Regions from separate parts of the Chengkuizengella sediminis genome, predicted to be linked through region 3. Evidence: predicted binding sites of a transcription regulator. Region 3 holds the regulator's gene; each other region holds the start of a gene.
The links. Region 3 encodes LexA, which represses DNA repair genes until DNA is damaged. Its sites were predicted from a motif close to CGAACATATGTTCG; they were not measured.

Region 1 (4,657 bases), on a different contig from region 3:
TGAAAAATTGGCTGTAGAATTGTTAGCACCTGTAGATGAGGATGTTGAGCTTGTCATTAAAAGTGTGAACGAAGAGGAACGTTTAGGTCTCTCAACTTATGAAGTGAGTTATATGTATTATTTTGGAAACTCAGGCACAGGGTCTAGTGTAAGTTTTGATAAAGAAACTGGGGATGTATTAAGTTTTCATAAAACTGATTATAGAAATCAAGGTTCTTCTTCTGAACAAAATGGTGTGATTACTGTTGATGAAGCCTCGGATAAAGCTATCGAATATTTTAAAAAATATGCACCTGCTAAAACTCATGAATTCGTATTTTATGAAGATGGAAGTAATTTGAATCAAACGTATTTGAGGTATGGAGACGGAACAGAATATGTTTTTCATTTTCCACAATATAAAGACGGTATTAGGATTGAAGGAAATGGTGCAGATGTTTCTGTAAGTAAAGAAGATGGAACCTTAATAAGAATGAATGTAAATGATTATCAGCCTATTCAGTGGCCAAATCCAGAAGATGCATTATCACAAGAAAAAGTGATATCTGACTTTAAAAGTAATCTGACATTAGAATTAATTTACGATGTGAGTCCCGATTATAAAGTGGGAGGAGAAAAAACTTACCTTGCTTATTATAGTATCAGTTTTGCTCCAGAGGTTTATAGTTTTTACGATGCTATTCAAGGAGAGTGGGTACCTAGAAGTTACGCATCGGATCAATTATCAACAAATATTGAAGTAGAACACTCATGGGCAAAAAAAGAAATCAATTATCTGATAATGAAAAGAATTATTTCTGTTGGTAAAAATGAAATGATTGATCCTGGTAAATCAATAACTGTTGGCGATGGCTTAAATATACTCATCAAGTCAATCAATGATCCTTATGACATTGAAGGTACTGAGGGGGTTTCACCAACATTCTCGAATATTAATTTAGAGCATGATGATTTTCATATTATAGAAAGAGCAGTATTTCAAGAAATTATTAATGAGGAAGCAGATACCTTTGTTATAGATGAAACTTTGACTAGAGAAAAATTAGCCTATTGGTATGTACGTGCGTTAGGTTTGCAAAAAATGGCTGAGCAAAAAGATCTATATCTTATTGATTTTACTGACAGGGAACAAATTACAAATGATTATCAAGGGCATATTGCAATAGCAAATTCTTTAGGTTTGTTAACAGAAAATAAAAATGGTCAATTCCGTCCACAGGAATCGGTATCCTTGGCAGAGATTTCTGTTTCGGTAATTCGTTTAGCGAATATGATGAGTGAGTTTTAGTGAAGGAAAATATTTAAACCCTATCGTTTGTTATCATAAAAAAATGATAATTTAGAAAACTGTTATCTACGTTTGTGGTGACAGTTTTTTTGTCACTAAAAATTCAAGAAAGCTTAAGTAAGGAAGAAGCTATAGAAATTGCAACAGAAGTTCTAAAGGAAATTCCTGATAGTATGCCAGCAACTGAAATACTTGAACAGTATAAAATAGAATAATCAAATGTAATGTATGTTAAAGAAGAACTTTAAGGAAAATTTTCCTAAGGTTCTTGACTATGTTTTGATCCATCAAGAAGTTTTATGATAATAATGCTTCAATCTGTAAAATTAAAGTTAGGAATGATGTTACAGCTTAAAAAATCTTAACATAAACATTTAATATAACTCTTTGTAGATGATTTTATTATTTTCTCAAAAAATGGGAAAGCTAAATTAACTAGACATTTATAACTTAAATAAATCATCTACGGGAGTGTGAAATATGAATAAATTGAAACTATGTTTTTATGTTTTGAACATTTTTCTAATCTTGAGTTTAATTAGTTGTACAAATGACAATAACAACATTAAAGAAGAACTAACTTTAGATGATGTGACAACTACCCTTACGGAAGAAGGAATTAAACTTAAAGAGGCGGAGCGGAATTCTAGGAGTATCTTTCAACTTGAATTGAACGGTGTTACTCCGAACGTCTATGCAATTGGGGACAATGAACTATCCATTTATATTTTTGAAAATGAGACAGAGCGAAATAAAGGAATGGATGAATTTAAAGAAAAATTAGGTTCAGCAGACATTGATGTAGACAAATATACGCATGAAATCAATAATGTCACTATCTTTTATTTGTATCAGGGTGAAGATATAGATGAAAAGATGGAAAATGCAATCAACAAATTATCTAGTTGAAAAGTTATGTATTTAAAATTAGCCTATTCCCTGATAATAAATAGGGAGTAGGCTTTTAAATAATCAAAGTTAAAAAAAAATTTGAACATCAGTATTGAATCATGAGTGTTACAGAAGAAAGTCATTTACTCTATTTTGCTTCTAAAATATACATTCAATATCACTTTTACATTTTATATTTTCTTCAATTAAAAAGAACTTTAATTTATTAATGATTATTGAAACTCTTCCAAATTTACCCTTCGATTGCCATCACCCAAACAAAAGTTTATAATATAAACAAACATCATAAAATTAGTTTACTGAAGGTGGTGAAACCATGAATCAAAAAGAACAACGCATCCTTCATCTAATCCAAGAAAATCCTTTTATCACTCAAAACGAACTAGCAGAAAAATTGGAATTATCACGACCTGCTGTAGCAAACTATATTTCCACACTTACAAAAAAAGGAAAACTTGTTGGACGAGCATACATTTTACCTAAGGAAAAACATATTACTTGTATAGGTGGCGCAAATGTAGATCGTAAAGCACAGGTGATAGGATCAGCTCAATATGGAACATCAAATCCAGTCACTTCTTTTAAATCAACTGGGGGAGTTGCACGAAACATTGCAGAAAACCTTGGTAGATTAGAAAGTTCAGTTTCACTTCTAACACTTCTAGGAGAGGATTCTGAAGGGGAGTGGTTATTAGAAAAAAGCAAACCTTATATCGATATGAGTTTAATTTATAAAATTCCGAACAGCAATACAGGGGCTTATACAGCAGTCATTGATTCTGATGGGGAAATGGTCATCGCATTATCTGAAATGTCTATTATCGATCAAATGGAAGTATCTCATGTGCAAAAAAGGTGGGGGCGTATTGCTGGTTCAGATTTAATATTAATGGATACAAATTTACCTCCTGAAGTCATCGAACACATCATAAAACAAAGTTACATCAAAAACATCCCAGTTTGTATTGCTTCTGTTTCATCTCCTAAGATCAATAAAATTCCTGAGGATTGTACAGGAGTGACTTGGTTGATTTTAAACCGAGATGAAGCTGAAACTTTAACAGGTATACCTTTAAATGAGGAAAACAACTATAAAAAAGCTACAGATATAATGATCGCAAAAGGAATAGAAAATATAGTGATTACACTTGGAGAACAAGGCGTATTTTATGCTACTAACAAGGGAGAGTCAGAGTATATTCTTCCTCCAGAAATCCATGTTCAAGATGTTACAGGTGCTGGGGATTCACTAATAGCTGGAATAGTTTATGCCACACTTCAAGGTGAAGATATACAAACGGCTTGTAAATATGGGATGTCTTGTTCAGCAATTACTTTACAAACAAATGAAACAGTACATTCTGGATTAAACAAAAAAGTGTTACATGAAGGATATACAACTTATTTTGAAGGGGAAGATCAACATGAAACTTAAATCATTCATAGAATATTCACAAGAGGTATTAGAAGCCAAAAATAATAATAAACCGGTGGTTGCTTTAGAATCCACGATTATCTCTCATGGAATGCCTTATCCACAAAATGTAGAAACAGCGAAAACAGTGGAACAGATTATTCGAGACAATGGTGCTGTACCAGCTACAATTGCCATCATCAATGGAAAAATAAAAATAGGATTAACGGAAGATGAAATTGAATTTTTAGCAAAAAGTGATGAGATTGAGAAAGCGAGTCGAAGAGATTTACCCTATTTATTAATGAAAAAGAAACATGGTGCTACAACCGTAGCAGCAACGATGATTTGTGCGAATTTAGCAAACGTCGAAGTGTTCGTAACAGGTGGAATTGGTGGTGTACATCGTGAAGCGGAAACGACGATGGACATTTCAGCAGATTTACAAGAACTTGCTAAAACGAATGTAGCAGTCGTATGTGCTGGCGCAAAATCTATATTGGATATCGGTTTGACATTAGAATATTTAGAAACATATGGTGTGCCTGTACTTGGATATGAAACAAAAACGTTACCTGCCTTTTATTCACGTTCAAGTGCATTTGAGGTCGATTATCAAGTGAATTCAACAAGTGAAGTTGCCGAGATGATTGATACGAAATGGGGATTAGGATTAGATGGTGGAGTTGTCATCGCAAACCCAGTTCCTAAAGAAGATGAACTTTCACCCGAATTTATGAATCAAATTATAAATCAGGCTTTATCAGAAGCAAAGGAAAATAACATCTCTGGTAAAGAAACAACGCCATTTTTATTGGATAAGGTAAAAGAATTAACAAAAGGTCAAAGTTTAGTAACCAATATAGCACTTGTGGAGAACAATGCTAATGTGGGCGCACAAATTGCAGTTCAGCTTCATGCTTTAAAGAAGTAAAAAATATATACAAATAGTGAAAATTCTCTTTTCATATTAGATGAAGACGGTGAACAACTTTGTTGAGCATCGTCTTTTTAGTATAATTAAACTATAAGTTTAATCATTT
Region 2 (4,657 bases), on a different contig from region 3:
GAATAGTCAGATCTATATTCATACTCTGTACTATTATCTGGATAAAAAGATAAGTAGTTTCCACCTACTTTATGTAAACTATAGGTTTGATTTGTATCCAATTCTGTAATATACCAAGTATAGCCAGCATCCGTTATCGTTCCATCGAAACCTTCATTTATATCTATTAGAATTGCCTTCTCTTTACTTGTACCGTCTGGTTCTTCTTCAGTAACTGGTTCTTCTTCAATTACAGGTTCATCTTGGATCAGTTCTCCATCTACTGATGTTTCTTCAGTTGCAGATTCTTCTACAGTTGTAGGCTCCTCTTCTATAACTGAAGGGTCTGCTGGTGTTTCTTCAGTTACTGGAGTCTCCTCAAGTTGTGCTTCTTCAATCACTGGAGTTCCCTCAGAAACTTGTGGCACTTCACTTTGAAGTGGTAAAAATTCCTCACTAGCATAAGTTGGAATAATCGAACTACTTAAAAAAATGAAAATAAAAATGATTAGTAGACTGTTGTTAAAAATATTTTTCACCTGATTTACCCCTTTTCTACCATTTAAATTGTAGTGCATTTACGGACGTCAAAACCCTCGACCTACAAACTTGCCGAGGGAGTTAACTTATTTATTCTATACTTAAAATACTATTGGAATATACTGGGGTTGTCTAGAAGTCATTTAGTACTATTTGTAATCTGGAAAGGAAATTTTCCTTAGATCATTAGACTCATAGAAATACAAATAATGGGTTAATATGTTTTTATTTGAATTATTTCTTGGAATAATAAGATTGATCTTGTATATTAACCTGTGCTTCTTATATAATAGGAACAAACGTTCCGTTAGGGGTGAATGAAATGAAACAACATGAAAATAAATTAACACCTGGATCAAATATGATGTGGGAAGCAAGTCGTATAATCCTACCTGAACATAAAGAACTTATGAATCATTATCAAAAAGAACGAAATAGAAAGACTAAACCAGAACTTGCAGAGGAAGAGGTCAATATCATATCTCAGAAATTATCTGAATCAATGTTGAATGAGTCTGAAATCATAGTTGAATTGTTTCGTGACTTTGGTGAAAATGCATATAAAACTGGATTCATCACTAAATTTGATACCCGATTAAAACAAGTAAGATTAGAGGATGAGGATGATTACGAGTGGGTCAAGTTTAGTGACATTTTAAGTGTGAGGTGAATGTATGAATACAAAAACTAAGTTAACTAAAGTTATAAACGATTGGGATCCTGCTAATCTTTTTCCAGGTGCTCCTGATGACGAATATGAACGCGAAATCTTATCAATTATGGAAATTTTAGATAGCGTGAATACTCCTACAAATCTCGCAAAAGAGTTACAACATATATTTAACAAGGCTTTTTCATGGAATTCTAGTGAAGTTCATTTCACTATTATTGCTAATAAAATTTGGTCAGAAATTAAGTAGTGAGAAGGTGATTCCGTGCTTACCGACCTTGAACTAAAGGTATTACGTATTCTGTATAACTTCACGCATTCAAAACTTAGAATGCCAACAATACCAGAACTTGAAATTAAAACAGGTAAAGAAGAGAAAATAGTCCGCTCAGTTTTGAACGGACTTGTAAAGGGGCGTTATATTGAATGTCCTGATGGTGACACAAAGAATATAAAGATTATATCTACTAGGGACTATGACTCGCCCTTTAAAAAATACCTAGGTTAATTCTGATAAAATTCATCATTGATATATTAGTACGCCATAAGTTAAAATAACTATATACTACATTTCCATGATTTTTTAAACCAAACCATCCTATCGATGAACTGCACCATCGGGATGGTTTTTCATCTATGATCTGATTACTAATTACCTACCCTCTCTTTTTCTAATTGTACTTAATCAAGATGGGGTGAAAATTTTTAACCCCCCATATGTATATATATTTAATTTATTTTTCCTTCTATATCAACTATGACATTATCTGCATTAATCAATTGAGCTGGATCCCCGTTGTTATTCCAAATATTTTGCTCTGTCCAATATAGATCAACGGACCATATACCTCTAGAAAAGTCTCCTGACCAAATAGTGATAGCTTCTCCGGCTTTAATGGTATACGAGTCAGGGAAATCAAAACGTTGATCTCCTTGAACACTTAACACACTCCATCCAGTCATATCCATGTCTGTGATATCATTATTCATAATTGTTATATACTCTTCCTCTAAATTTAGTTCTGTAATTTGAATAGGTGAATTGTTTTCCGTTGTTACTGGATCTATGCTTTCGTTTTCTGTAACTTCATTAAAGGTTACATCACCATCTAGCCAAGCTACCTTTACATAATCCTCTATAGACCATATCCCTATGCCTTCTTGCCTCGCTTCCTCTTGAGTCTCTTGAAACTGATCCACATATTTTACGTTAGGTGGATAAATGTAAGCCACTCTAGCGAGTCCTTTTTCTAAGAGCATTTCATTAAACATTCTCCCATCTACCCATAGATATGCTAGTAATCTATCGTATTTATCACGTTTAGAAACATCAATTTCAACTTGAACCTTTTTACCTTTTGGGAACGTGTCTTTTGCAAATTGTGAAGCTTCAGGTCCAAAAGGTTGGATAGGTTTGTTTGGATGAACAGTTTCTGGAGTGTCTACAAGTAGTAATCGAATCGTTTCTTCTTTACCTTCAAGCTTTACTTTTATGGTATCACCGTCAACTACGTTAGTTATTGTTGCATTAATTAACTGCTGCTGAATTTCAATATCATTTGTGTTTTCATTCTGTTGATTTTCTAAAGTGTATGTATTAGAACAACCAACAAGAAATATAAGTAATAAAATATATAAAATTCTCATGATGTTTTTTTACTCCTCTATTATAGTAAAATCATACGGATATATTTCTATAGCTTTCTTGTTTTCAAACAACGAAAAGAAATCTTGTCGAACGAGTTGGTTTAATGTTGAAATATAGTACGCTGAAATAAGATCTTGATGTTCATCCAATAACAGATAACTAGGGTAATGTAGTCCACTTGGATGTGTGATTACTCCCTTAGAAATATTTAATTCTTCTGACACATAAATCTCAAAATCTTCATTTCTTTCGTGTTCTTGAATGTATTTCTTCGCATCTGAATTCATTTCAAATACTATGATTTTATTTTCCAATGATATACCAGCTTGTTTTAAATCATTCTTTTTTTTATATTCTAATAGTGAAGATATTTTTTTACCCATTTTGTATTAGCTCCCTTTTGTTATAAATGGATACTATATTTCTACACTTAGGAAAGGTGCTGCAACCATAAAATTCTCCTTTAGGACCCTTTCTAATAACCATATTATGACCACATTTATTACATCTCTTATCTCCACGTTGCACCTGTTCCAATATTTCGGCAGGCTTTGGAATTGCATCTGGATTCATCTTCAAAATCATATCGATTAACTCTTGTCGTGTGAATAGACGTACTTGATTAGCTTTAGCTAGATTCATTGCTGCTTTTGTATAGAATCGATTTGAAATTACCCAGGCTTCAGTTGCTTGGTAATAATTCATTGAACTATGAACTTGTTGAATTGCTTCAATACCAATGTTTTTTGAGTATCTCTTAGCTTGTACTACAATTTTCCTATTATCTTTTTTTAAAACAAGATCAGCTCCGTAATCTCCTGAAGCACTTGTTACCTGCACAGAATATCCTTGCGATTTAAATAGGTGAGATAAATAATGTTCAAATTGATGGCCATCCATTTTGTCTATATCACTAATTCCAGATCTTTTTAAACTATCAACCTTTTGTTTATGCTTAACTACTAATATGAATATAATAATGACTACTGCAATTAGTGCTATAATTATTGAAGCTATCATTGATTTAGTGAAGTAGAAGGTTCCAAAAAATGAACTTACTGCTACAAATCCAAACAATGATTGTATTAATTCCTCTTGTTGTTTTGCTTTACTTTTTCTTCTGGCCATTTTTTCTCCTCTCTATAATTAGCTCTGTATTATAGTAGTCTGCTTAACTTAATTTTCTGTCCAGTTTAAGTGTATCCTACTATCTTTTTTTCGCACTCAACTCAATCCCATGACTTTAATCATGTGGAGTTTCAAATTTAGATTAATAAGCTTTTATTAAATCACTAAAGGCTATCTCAATCCCGACTGACTTTAGTCTATCTCGCCTTTCATAATATAATTTTCTAAGCATTTGTTCCTTTACTTCATCTATGCTATGGTGTATAGCTCTATGGCATGTAGGACACAAACTTAGCAAGTTAACAATACGATCCAAGTCATATTCAAAATTAGTTTGTAAATTCATTTGAACCAGATGATGTAACTCCATGAATGGCCTATTCGTTTTTTTCGAGATAAATGTAGTATGATTTTCATCATAAGTACATTTGTAATTTGCTAGATGTAATGCTTCTGCTGCTATATTTGCTTTTCGTGGCCATCGTTCTTTTTTCCTTTTATCAATCGTTGGATTAGGTCGTTTTCTCGGACCTTTCTCTTCTTCAAACACTTTTTTTTCCTTAGAAAGCTCATTTACTCTCTCTTGATACTCCATTTCCTGCTTACTATCATCCAAATATTGTCCATCATCTTGTAGAAGCAAATAATCATTAAACTGACTAATTGAACGATTTCCTATTAAATTTTCAATT
Region 3 (4,657 bases):
CGATAAGTTTAATCCCATAGTACTTCTTTTCACCAAGGAGCTTTAAATTTAAATTCCTTGGTTTTTGTATGAATGTCTAGGGATATTAGTCCAAGCAAATGGATTATAAGTTCATAAGATAGGATGAGGGATAGTAAAGAGGGGGGAATCTAATGGGTTTAAATAAAGAGCCCTTAGTTGTTGTTCAGATGTTTGTATTAGATCCATATGGTTTTATCGATCCAGATGTAATACGACTTCCTGATGATGGTACGTCTCAAGTTATTCTTACAGTTGATGTATGTGTTAAAGAACCACAGGAAACACAAGTATTATTGGAATCAATGATTCAAATTGCTGTAGATGATTTTGAATTCAATACACTTACAACTTTTGAAGTAATATATGAGCTCCTACGCAATGGTGATGTCATTGCAACGATCAATGACGAAATCGACTACTCAAAACCGGATGATTTTTTTAGACATACAAACCTCCCAAACTTTTCTTTAGTGGACAATAACCCAAGTCTTGGAATCAATACGTATGAACTAGTTTGTACAAATGTGATTGGTGGAGCAAGTATTGCTATCTTTGCTGGATCCCGAAGTCTAAAAGCAACAGTATTTACATTATAGAACAGTTTGAAAAAAAAAATTTATTATTAAACGGTTAACCGGAAGGGCGCTAGTATGGCGCTTTTTTTGTTGGACAGATCGCCCATTTTTTCAAATAAGAACAAACGTCCAATTCATTACAACAGTCATTTCATAAGATAAAGTATCTAATTATTGACTATATTGAGTGGAAGGTGTAAAAGATGTCCATATTTGGTGATACAAAATGTGACTGCTGTGTTTGTCCTATGCAATGTGTTTTGGAACAGTTGGTTGGGGAGGAAGTCAGCATTCTAATCCAAACAACTAATCCAGTTAGTCAGGTGATAAATGAAGTTAATGACTTTATAGTGTTTACTTCACAAGGAAATTATCCTATTTGTAATGTTGTTGCGGTTTTTGTACCAATGCCTAGTCGTAATTTAAGGCTAAAACCAATTAAAAAAAATGTGGGAGAATGTAGTTGCTGTGAAGCCCCAATGACAAATGTATTAAAATTACTTAAAGGAAAAGACGTATTCGTGGAAACATTGGGAATAGTTCCTAACATACTGGGCACAGTTACTGATGTTGGAGAAGGGATTGCGGTAGTAACTGGTAGTGGTACTAGTAATTTTCCAACTGTAATTTCCACATGTGCAATAACAAGGGTCATCCAGTCTTAATACCAAATATTCGGGTTTTAATATTGAGATTTAGCTATCGCATTGATTAATTGAAAAAATCCATAATAAAAGCTTATTCCGCTATGGAGAAGCTTTTATTATGGATTTTTTGTTTTTTTGTTTTACTTAAATTAGAAATATACATATTTGTATATTGTTACTTGAAAATGAAAGTATATCTATATTATTATATCATTTTTCGGGTTCAGTTCGTTGTAATCAAAAATTATGAAACTTAAAAAATATATTATTATGATAATGAATAAATAAATATTACTAATTTATTAAGGAGGAGTTATTAGCATGTTAAAAAAGTTAGTACAAACAGAAGGAGTTTCTTATAGTCCCAGGTTAAACAAACGTGCGTATTACGATGTTCCTCTTATTGATTCTATTAGTAGAGTTTATATTTCATCTAAACCATTTGTTCGTATACAATTGTGGGATGGCAGTAAAAAAATTCAAGAAGTACATACAACTGGAGAAAATTATTTTGACTTTAATTATCATCGAAGATATGAGGGTGAGTTTTTTATAAGAATTCAAAATCTAGCATCAAGATGGCAAGTTGTGGATATAACAATTATTTATTGAATGTCCTGACGGGTATACTTAGAGTATAAAAAACCTCAGCATGTGCCAAGGTTTCCTTGAGAGGGATATGATGGTTTTTTTAATAGAACAAGTTCGATGACTTCTTGGAATTCAACGATATTTTTTATAATTGTTATTAAATAAATCTGTTTCTTTTGGAGATTTTAATGATTTCTTACCTTCTAATTTTTCAAATTCTTCGTATAAACGGTGTCTAGTCCTCTCATGAAAGTTTGAGAATTTATAATCCCCATACCCAAATAAATCCATTGTCTCACTCCTACATGTTTTATATTTTTCTATCTGATAATCAAACCATAGCACAAAAATGTTTTTTTTCAGTAAATGAAATGTAAAATTTTCGCACTTTAATAATGTATGAAGCAAAATAAAATTTGATTATACTTTTTTACCAATATTAGTTAAAATGTGTGAATGCCTTTATAAATTTTGTTTTATCAAATGATAAATTAATCAAATCAATAAAAAAACTTCCTCCAATATTGGAAGAAGTTTAATCTTTATAAGACGCTTTAATAAATTTTAGTTTGCAGTTGTCTTTATTAACTAATGTCTCTAAATAATCCCACTACTTTGCCTAATATACTAACTTCATTGAGTAAAATTGGCTCCATTGTTGAATTTTCAGGCTGTAGTCTAAAATGGTTGGATTCTTTAAAAAATCTCTTGACGGTTGCTTCATTGTCTTCGGTCATGGCAACCACAATTTCACCATTATTTGCGGATTGCTGCTGCCTTACGATAACGTAATCGCCATCGTGAATTCCAGCCTCAATCATGCTTTCTCCAACAATCTGAAGCATGAAAACATTGTAATCTCCGACATAATGATTTGGAAGTGGAAAGTACTCTTCTATATTTTCTGTAGCAAGAATTGGAAGACCAGCGGTAACTTTTCCAATCAAAGGTACTTGTGCTATGGAAGAAGTAGCGATAGTAGGATTTTCCTCATCTAATATTTCGATAGCACGTGGTTTTGTAGGGTCTCTACGAATAAACCCTTTTTTTTCTAATCTTTCCAAATGGCCATGTACTGTAGAACTGGATGCTAAACCTACTGCTTCTCCAATTTCACGAACGGATGGAGGGTAGCCTTTTTTTTGCACCTCTTCTTTAATAAAATCTAATATTGATTGTTGCCTAGTAGATAACTTGTTCAATTTAATTCCCTCCCCATTTTTTTCATCACAATAAACGTTCTATGTATTATTTGGTATTATAACATAGAACGTTATTTCGCACAAACATAAGTTCGAAAAATATGTTGACACAAACAACTGTTCGTGATAACCTGAAATTAGAACAAATGTTTGGAGGTAATTATATGCATTTAATTTATACAAGTAATGCCATAGATACAAAAAAAGCAGTACAGCTAAAAGTTCAAAACAAATCAACTATTTTAAGAAAAAAGGTACTATTTATTTTAATTATCACTGTGATTGTAACAATTGGATTGATGTTTGGAACGATCTTGAATGTTTTTGCATCCGAAAATACGGTAACTGTTCAACTTCAAGACGAACAAACTATACAAATTCATGTAAAACCTGGAGATACATTATGGAGTATTGCTAAGAGCTATGTACCCAAAGAAGTGGACATCCGATATTTTATTTCTAAGATTAAAGAGGAGAATCAACTACAAAATAGTAATATCATTATAGGACAAGCCTTGTTGATTCCTAATGTTGAATTATAAATGGTGTAATTGACATGAGGAAATGTGCCAATAATAGTGAAGAATAGTAGAGTATGATCTATAAGGAGTTTATGTCACTATGGACAAAATATCATTATCAAAAGCAAAAGCACGCGACTTTCTTATTTCATATCAAGGTTTGAAACCTTCAAATCAATTTTCGGGTAAACAAGGAATCATTGATTTTATTCATCGTGTTGGATGCATTCAATTTGATCCATTGAATGTAGTAGGTTTTAACCAAGAGTTAGTGTTGCAATCCAGAATTTATAATTTTTGTACTCACATGCTTCAAGAATTGTTATACAAAGAACGGGTTTTATTAGATGGATGGGATAAAAACATGTCAATTTATCTTACTGAGGATTGGCCCTGTTTTTCAAGGTTTAGAGCTTTGAAGAGAGAACAATTAAAGAATGTAAAAGAAGTGCAGGCAATTCGTCATGATGTAATAAGCATAATAAAAGAAAAGGGACCGGTATCTTCGAAAGATTTATCATATAATCAAATTGTCGATTGGCCGTGGGCACCTACTCGATTATCTAGAGCTGCCTTAGAAAGTTTATATTTTGCAGGAGATTTAATTATTTATAATAAGGATAGAACACGTAAAATGTATGATGTTACAGATCGAAATCTTCCTGAGCAATTGTTATTAAAGGAAGATCCAAATAAAACGTTTGAGCAATATGTAGACTGGTATGTAATGAGGCGTATAGGAGCGATTGGTCTATTATGGGATAGATCAGGGGACGCATGGTTAGGGATTAGAGGAATTAAAAGTTCTGATCGTAAAATGTCCTTACAACGATTAATTGAGGCTGGGAAATTAATTGAAGTAACAATACACGGAATATCTAATAAATTCTATATGAGAAAAACAGATGAAAGCTTTCTAACAAAACATAGTGGTGGTCAAAGTTATGCTTCAATTATTGCACCACTTGATAATCTGATATGGGATCGAAAGTTAATTAAGGAACTCTTTGAGTTTGAATATATATGGGAAGTTTACAAACCTGTAAATGAACGTAGTTATGGTTATTATGTACTACCAATTTTACATAATGATCGGTTTA

Region 1: the regulator LexA is predicted to act here: its motif matches at 2,455-2,468, upstream of EPK97_RS06425 (carbohydrate kinase).
Region 2: the regulator LexA is predicted to act here: its motif matches at 812-825, upstream of EPK97_RS21100 (YolD-like family protein).

What each region holds. Positions count from the first base shown of each region.
Region 1 is NZ_SIJC01000002.1:387,533-392,189, forward strand. It holds gene EPK97_RS06415 (YcdB/YcdC domain-containing protein) at 1-1,288, shown strand, start outside; gene EPK97_RS22130 (hypothetical protein) at 1,378-1,503, shown strand; gene EPK97_RS06420 (hypothetical protein) at 1,769-2,197, shown strand; gene EPK97_RS06425 (carbohydrate kinase) at 2,517-3,635, shown strand; gene EPK97_RS06430 (pseudouridine-5'-phosphate glycosidase) at 3,625-4,548, shown strand.
Region 2 is NZ_SIJC01000025.1:231-4,887, forward strand. It holds partial or broken gene EPK97_RS21095 (hypothetical protein) at 1-518, opposite strand, end outside; gene EPK97_RS21100 (YolD-like family protein) at 842-1,189, shown strand; gene EPK97_RS21105 (DUF1871 family protein) at 1,194-1,439, shown strand; gene EPK97_RS21110 (hypothetical protein) at 1,455-1,697, shown strand; gene EPK97_RS21115 (thermonuclease family protein) at 1,919-2,836, opposite strand; gene EPK97_RS21120 (hypothetical protein) at 2,846-3,220, opposite strand; gene EPK97_RS21125 (restriction endonuclease) at 3,213-3,965, opposite strand; gene EPK97_RS21130 (MrcB family domain-containing protein) at 4,108-4,657, opposite strand, start outside.
Region 3 is NZ_SIJC01000005.1:288,250-292,906, reverse strand. It holds gene EPK97_RS12775 (hypothetical protein) at 153-617, shown strand; gene EPK97_RS12770 (hypothetical protein) at 800-1,261, shown strand; gene EPK97_RS12765 (hypothetical protein) at 1,565-1,855, shown strand; gene EPK97_RS12760 (hypothetical protein) at 1,967-2,125, opposite strand; gene lexA (transcriptional repressor LexA) at 2,419-3,036, opposite strand; gene EPK97_RS12750 (LysM peptidoglycan-binding domain-containing protein) at 3,201-3,578, shown strand; gene EPK97_RS12745 (DNA glycosylase AlkZ-like family protein) at 3,658-4,657, shown strand, end outside.